One region of the Dissulfuribacter thermophilus genome, then DNA from elsewhere that is predicted to be linked to it. Evidence: riboswitches for the same ligand, from Rfam matches in the RefSeq annotation. Region 1 holds a riboswitch; the other holds the start of a gene.
The links. A riboswitch is a leader RNA that binds a small molecule or an ion and turns the genes downstream of it on or off. The one in region 1 is predicted to bind cobalamin.

Region 1 (7,512 bases):
TCCCACCGTCATTCCTTTAACTAGATTTTGTGAGAAAAATAGATTTTCAGATAAGAATTAGGCTGAAAATTGTATTTTTTATACAGATAGGCCCAATAACTAGAATTTATATTTTGGTGTAAATGAATGACTAAATCTTTAAGCACTGTCTCAGAAAAGTCTGGTTTGCCTCCTGGCGCACTTATTCATGTAGGTGATGTTCTGGAAACTGTGACCAGAATATCAGTGATTGACTATAGCACAGAACACTTTGAAGAACAGACGATTCAATCTATAGATGAGATTCTAAAATACAAGGACAGTAATACCGTAACTTGGGTTATTATCGAGGGGTTAACAAATGTTGATGTTGTTGAACGAATTGGAACAATGTTCGACATACATCAGCTTGTACTCGAAGATATTATGAATACTCACCAGAGACCTAAATTCGAGGAATATGATGACTACCTTTACATTGTACTCAAATGTTTATCGACTGAAAATGATCAATTCGCGGTTACCTATGAACAAATAAGTCTCTTAGTTCTCAAGAATTTTGTTTTTGTGTTCAAAGAAAAAAAGGATGATCTTTTCCATCCTATTCAGAAACGAATTAGATCGAAAAGAGATCGATTAAGAAAATTTGGAACAGATTATCTAACATATACAATACTGGATATCATCGTTGATCAAAATTTTATTGTAATAGATTCTTTGGATGACGCCATCAATTCAGTTGAAGATACTTTATTAGCTTCTGAACCAACTAAAGATACGCTTAATACAATCCAAAGACTTAAAAGAGAAGTAGCTAACATCAGAAAACATGTCTCTCCGGTTAGAGAATTGATCGCTGGAATGCTTTGTAGCGAATCTGAGTTGATCGACGAAAAGATACATATATATCTAAAAGATGTATCTGATCATGCAATACGTATTATAGAATCAATCGAATCATACAGAGATATATTGATAGGTCTATTAGATATCTACATATCTATCGTAGGTAACAAAATGAATGAAATCATGAAGGTGTTGACTATTTTCGCTTCAATTTTTATTCCTTTGACTTTTCTTGCTGGGATATACGGAATGAACTTTGAATATATGCCTGAGTTAAAATGGAAATGGGCTTATCCAGCCCTTTGGAGTGTATTTATTACGATTTCCGTTGTGCTGCTAATCTATTTCAAAAGGAAAAAATGGCTATAAAAAAGGGAAGTACTCACAGGACTTAATTTACTGGTAGGGTCAGCAATGGGGACATTCCCTTTCCTTTAGACGCTTCCAAGGCAAAAAGTTGTTGTAATAGAATAAAAGTGGATTTAGTGGACGTGTCTTGATCAGATATATAATACCATCTTCCTCTGTATTTTACAGCTATGTTTGCCTCTGATGGTAGCTGCTCGTTCTGATGAATATTAAAGAGGTCTCCAAGAAGCCTTTGCCAGGAAAAATATCGACCATCTTGATCTCGAGTAATAATTGCTTTACCATTTTCCAGATCTTTTACTGGAATTTCAATACCATGTGACAAATAAAAGAGGACTCCAATAAGGGATCTGGTCTCGAGTTGTATAACCGATGGGCCCTTGGGAGCCTCTAGACCTACCAGGGGATAATAGGGTGCGTCTATTAGGCCCAACATTTCTCTGACCTCTTTCTCTAATGATCCTTGACCTGAAAGGATCAGGGCGGGAATGGCCTGGTTCTCTTTTTTAACGTAGGCAAAACGTAGTTTGCCGTTCTTACGCAGTGCCTCAAGCTTATAGACCAATTCCAAAAATTCCTCAAACTGAGGGGCTTCCTCTGGTGTGGGGCCAGAGGCCGTAGGGGCATTGGGAATGCCATTCAGGGATTGGACGCAGAGCCTCAGGACTCGATCCACTCTCCATCCTGAATTGAGAAGCAATATAAGATGGTCTATTGGGATTGGCGAAAGCAATCTTCGGGCAAACTTCTCTCCTTGTAGTGGTATAAGGGTGAATGTTGGTTTTTCAGCAAAAGTAAAACCCAAATTTACGCCATAAGAGTCCGGACTAACCTCCTTGATGTCAGCCTTCCCTGAAATAGTGCCTGAGTATGAATATTGACTGGAGATACTGGTGACTTCTAAAAAGACCGGGCTTTCTCCATAGCGCAAACGGACCAAATTGAGGAGCATCTGTTCCCCTAATGTATGTTGTAGGGCCTTGTTGAATCCAAGTGAGGTCTGCCTTAAGACGTGCTGACTACGAAAAGCGCATCCAGAAAGTAACACGACAAGCATTAGGCTAACTAATCTAAATTTCCATGCAAATCCCATTTTAAAACCCCGCTTTGATTCGCCTCTATCCCGCTTATTAGGTGCGCAAGTGGATTTAAAAACATAATCGTTCTTGTGAGATTTTCAATGTAATTTCAAAAGGCTGTTGATTCACTCATAAATAATATGGACTTGACATCTCATTTTTACCATTTAAGCTAAAATGTAACAAAATTTTAAATCGTGCCACCTCAGGTGCCCTGAATATATTCAGGGATAATCGGGAAGTCCGGTGAGAGTCCGGCGCTGACCCGCAACCGTGAGCGGGGACGAAAGCTGCACGATGCCACTGTTGGGCACAGCCCAATGGGAAGGCGCAGTGAGTAGGATGATCCGCAAGCCGGGAGACCGGCCTGGGGGAGGAGAACTCGAGGGGCTTCGTGGATTGAGCTCCGAGGTCTATGGGTGAAAAACGACCCGGTAGCCACCGCCATGCTGGGTAGTGTTTTGCCTGGTATAAGTCACGCTATGCCTATCTCCTTCTCTATGGCCGGCACCATATCTGAGGAGGGCGGACTAAACGAGGAGGAGATAGTCTATGAGAAACACAACAGGGCTCCATTCAACTGTTATCTACCTTTCCTTGATTTGGATTCTAATCTATCCATCCACGGTCAAGGGCCAACAACCCCAGCTGCATGAACTAGGGGAAGTGGTGGTCACTGCCACAAGAACTCCTGTAGCTGCCTCAGATGTTCCATCCGCCATTCAAGTAATATCCACAGTGGATATTGAGGATACAGTTGCCCAGGATCTCACCCAGATTTTAAAAAAGGATGCTTCCTCTATTGATGTCATTGAATATCCAGGAGCCCTTTCTGGAATAAGCATAAGGGGGTTCAGACCTGAGTTTTCAGGTATAACCAAGCATTCTTTGGTCCTTATTGATGGGCGCCCAGCTGGTGCCACAAATCTTTCAACCCTCCTTTTGGATAATGTTGAAAGGATAGAGGTACTCAAAGGTCCTGCCTCTTCTCTCTTTGGAGCAGAGGCTGTGGGAGGAGTTGTAAACATCATAACCAGGAGATCATCAGGGGAAATTTCAGGTGATCTTAGCGTAGAGGGAGGAAGCTTTGATACCATAAATGGCATGGCACGCGCAGGTGGCAATATTGTCGATTGGTTGGATTTTGATTTGACTTTCAAAACTAGAAATCAAAACGACAACATCGACCTAGGAAATGACCACGGCGAACGTCCTGGTACAACTTTTAACATTAACTATGAATCCTTACGCCTTGGAAGCGATCTTAACAAAGACTGGCGCCTAGACGTTAAAGGCGACTGGTATAAAGGAAACGACATAGAGACTCCTGGCGCACTATTTTATGGCGACATACAGCAGAGCGAAAAGGATCTGGAACGTTATGGAGGAGATGTCAGACTTTGTGGTAAGTGGGGGAAGAACCAGTCAAAATTTGTGTTCTTTGCCTCAAAAGAGACCAGTGATTATTTCAAAAAGTATGAATATAACTACTCAATCAGAGGCTATATACCCACAGACAAATACCACAGCTATTACAAAGAAACCAAGTGGTGGGGTACCCAGTTACAGAATCTGTATCGACTCTGGGGCAGGCATGATATCACATTGGGTTTTGATTACCAGTCTATTGATGAGGAGAGCAAAAGCTATAACAAAGATGGATCTAGAAAAGCCCCATGGACTCCAGATTCTAACCGGGAGAATTGGGCCTTTTTTTCAGACACACTATGGCGTTTTATAGATAGTAGATTCATCATCTCCGCTGGTATCAGATATGACTATTTTGATGTTGAGACAAAACGCACTCCATATAAGACAGACTTTCACCCAGGAAACGAGACCTTTGATACCGTCAGTCCCAGGCTAGGCCTGAGGCTGAAGTTCACCCCTCTATTCAGCCTACATTCAACCTTTGGAAAGGCCTTTGTGCCACCTACAGCCTATGAGATGGCTGGCTATTCAGAACGTCTGGTCAGCGGTACAACTATGATCACAATGGGCAATCCCGATCTTTCTCCGGAGACTAGTTGGACGTGGGATGCTGGAATCACCTTTAAGGATTCATCAAAGGGACTCAATATAGACCTCACCTACTTTACCACCAGTGTTAACCACAAGATCACCCGGGTCACAGTGGGAAATATAACTACATACGAAAATACCTCTGAGGCAGAGATGGCAGGGCTCGAAATGGAGGCCAAGTGCGATTTCGGCAGAATTTTCAATCTTCACAAAAAGATCGAAGTCTTCTTTAACGGCACAAGGCTATTTCACTCAAGAGAAAAGATAGAGGGCTCAGGATGGACAGACATTCACAACGTATCCCACTGGAAGTTGAACTACGGTCTTAACTATGACGACGGCGTGTTCCACGGCCGTATTCTAGCAAGATATATGGGAAAGAGAAAGGACAATGACTGGTACACCCCAGGCTATCCTGTAATCACCTATGATAGCTTTACAGTAGTAGATCTCACCTTTGGGGCGACCTTCATGGAACATCACAATCTCACCCTCAAGGTAAACAACCTCTTTGATGAATACTATTACGAAAAACCTGAATTCCCCTTAGCTGGTAGGGCCTTGTATCTCGAATATCGCTATGAGTTCTAAAAGAGGGTGTGATTATGGAGGCAAAGGGACTAATCATAGGTCTCGTATTTACCCTAGGGGTCTTTGCTATAAAGGGAGGTGCCGGATTTGGATATCTCCTTTCTGACAAAAGCTCCCTCAGACTGGGCATAGTTTCCTTAACTCTATACCTCCTATTCATCGGCCTTATATTTTGGGGGACACAAAAGGTAGCCAATAATGGACTTCTCGCCTCTTCACAAGAGAGCTTTTCCTTCCTTGCAGAGCAAGGCATGCGTATTCACTTCTTAATGTGGGCGGGACTCATGGCATGGGGGACATATCTACTGACCAGGCCTCCTGCCCGCTCCACCAGGGCCTGGCTTATATTGTCTGCTCCGTGTCCTGTGTGCCTCATGGTTATTGTGATTGACGTTTATCTGTTCACATCCCTATGGCCCAAGGACCCTATTAGGTCCCTCTGCCTCCCCTTTCTCTTCTTCAGTGGCATGGTGATTGTGACTTCCATCCTCACTGCACTTTTCTTCAAAAGAGCGGACACTACTCCTAAAAGGCGGCTAGGTTGGATCATGGTCTTCCTGTCGGCCTATTTTGCTACAAACGTTCTCACTGCCCCCCACTTTAAAGAGGCAAAGATGGTATACGAGATGGCAATACGGCAAAAGGCCCTCTATTCGACCCAGGATTTCAATATCCTTTTTCTATTCTTCTTCCTGTTTATTGCAGGGATACTCAGACAGAGGGCCGTCTCAAGGAGGGATTAATGGAGCTGGACTTTATCTCACTTTTAAAATCATTTATTTTTCTGGCCTCTTCATCACTTCTATACCCAGTACTCTTTGCCCTATCGTTTCTCATGTGCTGGGTAATCATTCACGCAGGTGGTGTCTTTTACGACTGGATCCACCGTAAGAGGAGCCGTCTTTCCTCTGGCCCTGAACTAGTTGAGAGCCTAAGAAAAGAAGAGGAAGTGACCAGCCTACCCGGTGTGGTACTCGATTTCTTAACTGCCATAAAGAAAGTGGCAGATGATGAACCTGATCCCAAGACCAGGGAACTAAAGGCCGCATCTCTTTTGGAGGAAGCCGTTTATGAAATGGACCGTCAACTCTCGTTACTCAAGGTCGTAATAAGGATTGGTCCCGGACTCGGATTGATCGGCACCCTCATACCCATGGGAACAGGGCTTGCGGCATTAGGACAGGGAGACATGAGCCGTCTGTCATCTGACCTGGTGGTTGCCTTTACCACCACGGTGGTAGGGCTCTTTGAGGGAATGATGGCCTATTTCTTTTTTGTCGTAAGAAAGAGGTGGACAGATCAACACATAACGCAAATGGAGGTCATCACCGATTTTTTCATTAATGGACACCATAAAAAGGAGGAAGCGGATGGCCCTTAGTTTTGTGGGACGCCATAGAAGGTATCGAAGCAGAGAACTCGCGGAAAACGATCCCCTCTCTGGGGTCGCAAACCTCTTCGATCTGGGACTTGTATTTATGGTGGGGCTCATGGTCATGCTCCTTTCCGCCTTCAGGCTAAAGGATCTACTTGACCCCAACGCCAAGGTCACCATCACAAAGGAGGGAGAAAAGGGAGAGGTGGAGCTCATAACCAAAGAAGGGAAAAAGATTAGGGCAATGAAGCTTACAGGCAAAAAGGGAAAGGGCCGTGGCACAAAGCTTGGTACGGCCTACAGGCTTGAAGATGGGACAATGGTCTATGTCCCAGAGGTGAATGACGATGAAGATAATTAAGGCATCTGTCTGTCTACTCATCTGTATCTTTGCATCCCTGGCGCTCCCTATAGTGGGAGAGTGTACTTACTATCCAATCAGCTTTAAAGACTCTTCTGGAAATACCATTGTCATTACTCGCCCTCCCAAAAGGGTGGTGAGTCTCGTACCATACGTAACTGAAATTCTTCTAATGATAGGTGCTGAAAAGAGTCTCATAGGTACTACATACCATACCCCGTCTGCATGGCTACCAAAGAAGACTGTGATATTAGGTGGATTCATTCTCCCTGACTTACCCCTCATAAAAAAGCTAGGGCCTGACGTTATCTTCTGTGCTAAAAGACAACTCCGCCCCTTGACCTCTATTAGCTGGGCATCCCAGGGAAAAACCTCTCCTATTCTAATAAATCTAGAACCTCGTACCATAGAAGATGCCTTCCAAATCATTGAACTCATAGGCAGGATCTTTAATCTCGAAAAACAGGCTATTTCCATAATAGAACTCCAGAAAAAAGACCTTGAGCTCATTGAAAGAAAGGTCTCTCGGATCTCAAAAGCCAGACGAAAGAGAGTTATGAGGATAATGGGGCGAAAGGACATCATGGCCCCAGGTGACGACTCATTCCAGAATCAGTTCATCAGGGCTGCTGGTGGAATCCCCCCGAGATTTGGGAAGAAAGGCTCTATAGTCCCTGTAACCCTTAATGACTGGAGGAGATTTAACCCAGAGGTAGTCTATGGTTGCGGCGGAGATAGGGAGGTTCTCGACACACTGTTAAAGAGGCCTGAATGGGCCCAGGTGGATGCAGTTAAAAATAACAGAATATATTTTTTCCCATGTGAGCTCACATGCAGGGCCTCCACTCACATGGGCTATTTTGTGAAGTGGCTCGCTGCCTCCATCTATA
Region 2 (7,512 bases), on a different contig from region 1:
TTTGAAAAGTAAAAAATTAAAAGGAGGGTTTACTGTTATGCTAAAAAATGGGAGAGGTTTTTTTAGCCTGATTTTCTTTTCAATTTTTTCTTTATGTCTTGCAGGTATTTCTTTTGCCGGTCCAGGATCTGTAGAGATACAGACTGTTGGCGACATCACTATCAAGATGGGGGCCCAGGTAAGGCTCATTCCAACTGCTGAAATCAATAGAGATTTTGGTGTGAGTAAAGACGTTGATGGCGCTGTGGCAACAACAATTTTACCAGGTACTGGTGCCATTAGTGTAAATACAAGAGGACATCTCACTGAAGGTGCTGGCGATGTAAAAGACAGCTATTTTAGGAATGAGAATAGGCTATTCTTTAATTTTGCTCATGGCCAGGACTGGGATGTCTACATGGCACTGGAATATGATAGTCTTTGGGCAAGGGAGACTGCAGACCGTACTGACTTTGCTGCTGGAAGGCAGAGCCAACAGTTCGGTATTGAAAGGCTTTTGGCCACCTTCAATCTTCCAATGATTTACTCAAGACTCCAGGCAGGTTGGGATGCCCGTGGTGTGGATATTAAATACGGCGGACTTGTTTACGGCGACGACGATCCAGGTATAGGTATTGTCGGTGCCAAAGACGCCATGAAATGGGCCTTCTGGTACATTAAAAAGGATGAAGATGAGGCTGGTTACACTCAAGGCACACAAATCCTTTAGGACCTGCAAACGATGCATTGGCATCAGACAGGACATTTATTTATGGCAAATTGGCTTACAACCTTGGTATTGCAGAGGTTGAAGGCTTCTGGATGTGGGATAAGAACGATCAGGCTGGTAAAAATGTTGACCATCATTTTGTAGGCCTCCAGGGCAATGGTAAAGTCGGTATTGCCAAGGTTATGTTGGAAGCCGCCTATGGCTTTGGTGACTATGATACTGCCGCTGGTCAGAACTATGACCTTGGTTCTTGGGCATTCTTTGGTGATGTCGCCTTTGATCTCCATGATCAGGTAGGAATCAAGAAGTTTGAAGTACATGTTGGCGGTATCTACGCACAGGGTGATGATGACTGGTCCGATAACGACCTAACAGGTTGGACCCCAGCCACTGGTATCACAAGATTTACCCCTGCATTTGGTACTGAGCAGAGCATTTCTTTCGATGGTGACAATATGTTTGGTCAGATCCTCTACAGCATCTTCCCAGCATACTATGGTTCTGGCCTTATAGGTGGTGGTATAAACGGGAAAGCACAGTTCGATAACCCTGGTCTCATCATGATCGGTGGTGGTGTGAAGGCTGCATGGGATAAGTGGAGCTACAAGGGTAATGTAATGGCCATGTGGTTCGAAGAGGCACAGGCCGTTGAGAATTACTATGCATTGAAGGGTGTTGCAGGTAATATTAACATTGACGAGTTCATGGGCATTGAGTGGAACAATGAAATTGCATACAAGCTCTACAAGAACGTGACCATCAAGGGTGGAGCAGCATTCTTGTTCCCAGGCGCTGGCGCCAAGGACATTGCCCAGGCACTTAAGGCATTTGTCCAGGGTGTGAATTTTGAAGATGCAGGAGATTCAGACGACGTCTCTATGCGCTTTGCAGCAGAGCTTATCTGGTTCTTCTAATCTAGTCAGAATCTGATTTAAATAATCATAAAAGGCCGTCTGTTAAGGCGGCCTTTTTTATTAATATCTGCTTGACATTTCAGTCGGAATTGGTCTCCATACAGCTATGAAACATTATATGCTTTTCTCCATTTTTACAGCAGTTCTCTTCCTTTCCCTGTTTTTGACATGCCTGATAGGGGCTGTATCCATAGCTCCTGGAGAGATATTTAGGGTATTTCTTGCCCAGTTGGGAGTCGTCGATCTAAATTCAATAGATCCTTCTATCTTTGCTATTATATGGGACATACGGTTCAGCAGGATACTACTTTCGGCCTTAGTTGGATGTGCCCTTGCCATTTCAGGAGCCGCTTTCCAGGGCGTATTGATTAACCCATTGGCAGACCCTTTTACAATAGGTGTTGCCTCTGGAGCTGCCTTTGGAGCAACCCTTGCCATCTTCCTGGGAAGCGCTTTTGGAGAGATTCCAGCATGGGTTCAAGGCCTTGGCATCATCCCGATCTTTGGTTTTTTAGGTGCAATGGTCGCCCTCTTTTTTGTAATAGCCTTTTCAAGGCTATCAGGGGGGTTGAGAAGAGAGACCATGATTCTTTCAGGTATTGTTGTAGCAACATTTCTTTCTGCCCTAATCTCACTTTTAAAGGCGCTAGATGAAGAGTCTGTCCAGGCAATAGTATTTTGGATTATGGGCAGTCTCCAAGGCAGGTCATGGGCTCATGTGGGATTTGCAATGCCTTATATAGTCTGTGGCATTGTTATGCTTTTTTTTCTTACACGTGAACTGGATATTATGACACTGGGGGATGAACAGGCAAAACAATTAGGTGTAAACGTTGAAAAAATACGATATCTAGTCCTCATTGGTGCAAGCATCCTTACGGCAGCATGTGTTTCTGTATCAGGGGTTATTGGCTTTGTTGGCCTTGTAATACCACATATGGTACGGCTTGGGCTTGGTGCGAGGCATACACCCCTTTTTATTGGCTCAGGCCTCCTTGGTGCCATTACCATGATTTGGTCAGATGCCATTTCCAGGTCGATCCTGCCAGGAGGAGAGGAGATACCAGTAGGGGTAATAACTGCCCTTATAGGTGGGCCAGTATTTTTCCTCATCCTTGTGAAGAGCAAAAAAGAGGACTTGGAGACTGAGCCGTGAAGGTCTTGAGAATAAGGGAGCTTAGCGCAGGCTATGGCAGCCGAGATGTCCTTGATGAGATTAATATAGATATCCATGCAGGAGAATTTGTGGGTATCCTTGGTCCAAATGGTTCTGGTAAGACAACTTTATTGAGGACAATTACAGGTTTGATCCCAGTAAAAAGGGGATCAATAGAACTCTTCGGTCAAGATCTGGAGTCCTTAAATGAAATTGAGACTGCGAAGAGGGTAGCAGTTGTACCCCAGAGAGTAAATATTGAATTCCCAATAGATGGGTTTCATGTGGTTTTGATGGGCAGATATCCTCACAGGCAATCAGGATTTCTTAGAGGTTATTCAAAAGAGGACTGCAGGGTAGCTGATGAGGCTATGAAGCGTACAAGGACTACCCATCTAAAAAAGGCACTGGCCAATAGACTTTCGGGGGGAGAAGCAAAGCTCCTCTCCATAAGTAGGGCCATTGCCCAGAGTCCAGGACTGCTTCTTTTGGATGAGGCCACAGCAAACCTCGATCCAATGAGGAAGGTGCACATGTTTCGGCTCTTTGAGTCGATGAACAGAGTTGATGGACTTACCATAATTTGCGTGATGCACGACCTCAATTTGGCGGCCCTTTTTTGTAGCCGATTCATCTTTCTCAAGCAGGGAAGGGTGGTCTTAGATGGTGGGCCTGAAGAGGTTTTTACCCCTGAAAATTTGCAAAGTATTTATGATGTTGATGTATCTATCATAAGGCATCCAGTGAAAAAGCGCCCCCAGGTACTCTTTGGATAATCCAATCCCTCTAGCAGGACTACGTCAAAGTGTTGAGTTTTGAGTGTTGAGTTTTGAGTTAAAGGAAGAAAAACTTGGTAAAGTTCAGTCAACAAGGTGGTCCAATGCCCAGAGGCTATTCTCTGAAGGACTTGACCAACGATTTTGACAGAGTATTGATCCCTCTTGACATAAAAAAGATATAGTAGTACTTTTTTCAAAAAAGTATCACTCTCTGCAACGGGGAATCCGGTGAAAATCCGGAGCGGGCCCGCCACTGTGAGTGGGGACGAAGGCTTCATGCGCCACTGTCTGATATTTCAGATGGGAAGGCGAAGTCTGTAGGTTGATCCACGAGCCAGGATACCCGTCAGAGAGGATGCCTTTTGGCTTCGGCGTGGAACCCGAAGAGAAGGCGGAAAAAGCTTATCTGGTCAAGCGGGCTGGCCGGGCTATAGTTCCCGGTTTTTTTGTGTGCCTGTATCCCCGCCTATCTGCTCTTCAACCATGCCGGCCTAAAAAAATAAAAGGAGGTCGGTTTTATGAAGAAGTTCTTAATCTGTTTCATTTTAGTTGCAGGGTTTTTGGGGGCCCAGTGTAAGTGGGCATTTGCCAGCCAGGGTACATTGCTTCGTTTTTTAAAGCCAACCTATAAGGAAGGACCTGTCCCAATTGTTCTTGTAGCCTTTGGAACCAGCACAAAGGCCCAGGTAACTTTTGATCACATAGATAGGGAAATAAGAAAGGCCTTCCCTGGTCATGAGATTAGATGGGCTTTTACCTCAAGCATCATAAGGAAGAAAATGAATAAAAAATACGAGAAGCAAGGTAGTCCTAAGAGACTTAAAAGCCTTCAACAGGTCCTTTCAGATCTAGAGGCCAATGGCTATAGAAAGGCAGTGGTCCAGTCCCTTCACGTATTTCCAGGTGAGGAATGGATTCACATACTGAATCAGGGGAAAATCGATGGCTTGAGGATCTCTTATGGAGAACCATTATTTGCCACTTGGGAAGATGTAAACAAGATCCTAGACGACATCGTTAAAGACATCCCAAATCCCAAAGAAGGATGTGCAATACTTGCGGGACACGGGACCCCCAATACCTATTCTTCGCCAGCGACTGCAGTCTATTTGGCATTTGATAGGCTACTACATACAAGGTTTTCCAATTGCTTTTTGGGAAGCGTTGAAGGTATCCCTGATAAGGAAGATGCAATAAAAAGGGCGACATCCTATCCAAAAGACTATGTGAAGATAATTCCCATAATGCTAGTGGCAGGCGATCACGTCATGAATGACATAATGGGGACTGAACCTGGTGAGGATGGGGAGCTGTCCTGGGCCTTGGAACTAAAAAAGGCTGGGAAAAAGGTGGAGGCACCAACTGTGACAATAAATGGAAAAAAATATTACAAAGGTCTTGGCTTCTATGAGGCCACTACTGAAGTAATTATAGAACATATCAGACAGGCTATGCGAGACCTTTAAAAAGTTTTGAGTGTTGAGTTTTGAGTTGAAGGAATGGAATTAAAAAAGTTGTGAGTGTTGAGTTTTGATCGGCTTTGGCGCTCCTTCTCTTGTTCTCAACCAGGAGCTTGGGAACGAGGTGAAAATGATATTGGCATAGAACATAGAACTAGAACCACTGTTTATACAAAGAGGGATTCAAGGGAGGAAAAGTTATGCAAAAAAATATTGGAAAATTGATCATGGGATTCTTTTGGACGATAATGCTGGTATTTGCTAATCCGGCGACTTCATTTTCGCAAACGTATGAAGAGTTAAAAAAAGAGATAAAATCTTTGGTGGATCAAAATAAAGCCCTTACAGAGCGCTTAAAAAAGGTGGAAACAGAGCTGAGTGAGCTTAAGGAGGGCCATGAGAAGGGATTAGAAATCGAGCCTCAAGAGGAGGGATCAATTTCTGGATTTTTGACTGATGCTGAAAAAAGGATCAATTTGAGTGGACTCCTTGAATTTGGCGGAGCCTATAGAGATACATCATATGACAATGGTGAGGATGTGACTGAAAGTGATTTGGTTATGACAACAGTTGAGCTAGATTTTTCAGCAAAGCTAAACAAGTGGGTTGATGTAACAGGGGTACTACTCTATGAAGATCCAACCTTTGAAAGTGAGGAGACTAGTTTTGAGCTGGATTCAGCCTCAGTGGTGTTTGGAGCAGAAGAAGGTTTTCCTTTTACCCTGACCTTAGGGAAGGTCTATGTACCTTTCGGGGCCCTTTTGACCTATTTCCCAGATGATCCTCTAATTGACTCACCACTTACACTGCTTCTGGGAGAATCAAACGAAAAGACAGCGATCCTTGCCTATACTGATGGGGGATTGACTGTATCTGTTTATGCCTACAACGGAGATGTGGAAGAAAAGGGAGAGGGAGAAAATAGATTGGAAAGCTATGGATTTGATGTTCATTTCGAATATGGCTTGGATATGGAAGGCCTAAATTTTTATAAAAGGGGTGAAAAATTTAAGCATGATCCAAACAAGTGCATAGATTTCTTAATTGGTGGGTCATACATATCCAATCTGGCAGATTCAGACTTTTTGTCAGATGCACTGGGTGATGAGATTGATCATTACGTTGGCGGAATGGATTTTTACGTGCATGCCGAACACCGTGGATACTTCATTGCGGCTGAGTTCATGGGGGCTGTGAATCATTTTTCCGCAAATGACCTCAGTTCAGGTAACTCTGGGGCCAAGCCCTATGTTTGGAATATTGAAACAGGATTTAGCTATAACTGGTGGAAAAATCTTGAAGTGGCATTCAAGATTGCTGGCTCTTTTGATACTGAGGCCCTTGGGCTCCCTGAACGGCGTTATGGTATTAACTTGAATCAGGAACTCTTTGAGGGAGTTACACTCTCTTTAGGCTATATACACGATCAATACCATGATATTGATATAGACAAACGTGATGAAAGAGAACTTTTATATGGCCAGATGGCTGTGGAATTCTAGTCTATTATTTTTATTTGTCTTCTCCTGCCTTGTAAGGACTGCATCCGCCCTTACGATTGTAGACGATAGGGGAAAGACTATTGAACTCAAGGCCCCAGCAAGGCGTATCATAGCCCTGTATGGGGCCTTTAATGAGATTATTGCAGCCCTTGGAAGAGAGGAGCTGTTGATTGCCCGTACAAAGGCAGACAGAGACCCTGCCTCGATCCTTAAGCTACCTGAAATAGGGACCCACATGAGACCCAACGTTGAGTTGATTGTCTCTTTAAAGCCAGATCTCATTCTTCAGAGTACAGGTAGAAGGCTTGCCCTTGAGCCAGTTAGGGCCCTTGAAAACATGGGGTTTAAAGTTGCAGTGTTTAATCCAAATTCCATAACTGGCCTTTACACTACGATACTTAGGATTGGGATACTTATAGGAGAGGAGAAAAAGGCCAAGGTCTTAGTAGAATCTATGAAAAATCGTATAGAACATATACAGAGACATCACATGGGGAAGAGGGCTCCACGGGTATTTTTTGAAGTAAGGTACCCCAATCTGCTTGGGGCAGGGGGGAACAACATTGTCAACGAAATTATAGAGAAGGCCGGAGGTATTAACTGTTTCTCAGGGGTAAAAAAGAAGTTTGTAAGGCCAGGCCTTGAGTCTGTTCTAAAGTGTGATCCAGATTTTTACATCATACAAAAAGGCCCTATGAATCGGGCCCCTGGAAATCCTGAGAATAGGCCCAACTTTATGCTCTTAAGGGCGATACGAGAAGGTCACTGGCTGATGGTGCCTGAAGGCAAATACTCTCGTCCAACACCAAATATAGTTGAGGCCATAGAGGAGCTCTCAAAGGTGTTTATGGAATATGACGACCTCAATGGGCAACAGGGTATGACAAGTATGGAGGACTCTAAGTGAAGGCCATTTTGATTGCTGGTACCAAGAGCGGTGTTGGAAAGACGACTATTACTTTAGGTCTCTTGGGTGCCTTAAAAAGGAGGGG

Region 2: linked by a shared signal. The riboswitch ahead of DBT_RS06885 (sirohydrochlorin cobaltochelatase) and the one ahead of DBT_RS05035 (TonB-dependent receptor) in region 1 are both predicted to bind cobalamin.

The regions. Positions count from the first base shown of each region.
Region 1 is NZ_MAGO01000005.1:53-7,564, forward strand. It holds gene corA (magnesium/cobalt transporter CorA) at 127-1,194, shown strand; gene DBT_RS05030 (hypothetical protein) at 1,217-2,251, opposite strand; cobalamin riboswitch at 2,464-2,658, shown strand; gene DBT_RS05035 (TonB-dependent receptor) at 2,826-4,886, shown strand; gene DBT_RS05040 (DUF2162 family putative transporter) at 4,901-5,629, shown strand; gene DBT_RS05045 (MotA/TolQ/ExbB proton channel family protein) at 5,629-6,267, shown strand; gene DBT_RS05050 (DUF2149 domain-containing protein) at 6,257-6,622, shown strand; gene DBT_RS05055 (adenosylcobinamide amidohydrolase) at 6,609-7,512, shown strand, end outside.
Region 2 is NZ_MAGO01000007.1:4,921-12,432, forward strand. It holds gene DBT_RS06865 (hypothetical protein) at 38-709, shown strand; gene DBT_RS06870 (hypothetical protein) at 760-1,623, shown strand; gene DBT_RS06875 (FecCD family ABC transporter permease) at 1,730-2,779, shown strand; gene DBT_RS06880 (ABC transporter ATP-binding protein) at 2,776-3,555, shown strand; cobalamin riboswitch at 3,736-3,923, shown strand; gene DBT_RS06885 (sirohydrochlorin cobaltochelatase) at 4,077-5,024, shown strand; gene DBT_RS06890 (LbtU family siderophore porin) at 5,219-6,520, shown strand; gene DBT_RS06895 (ABC transporter substrate-binding protein) at 6,495-7,427, shown strand; gene DBT_RS06900 (cobyrinic acid a,c-diamide synthase CobB) at 7,424-7,512, shown strand, end outside.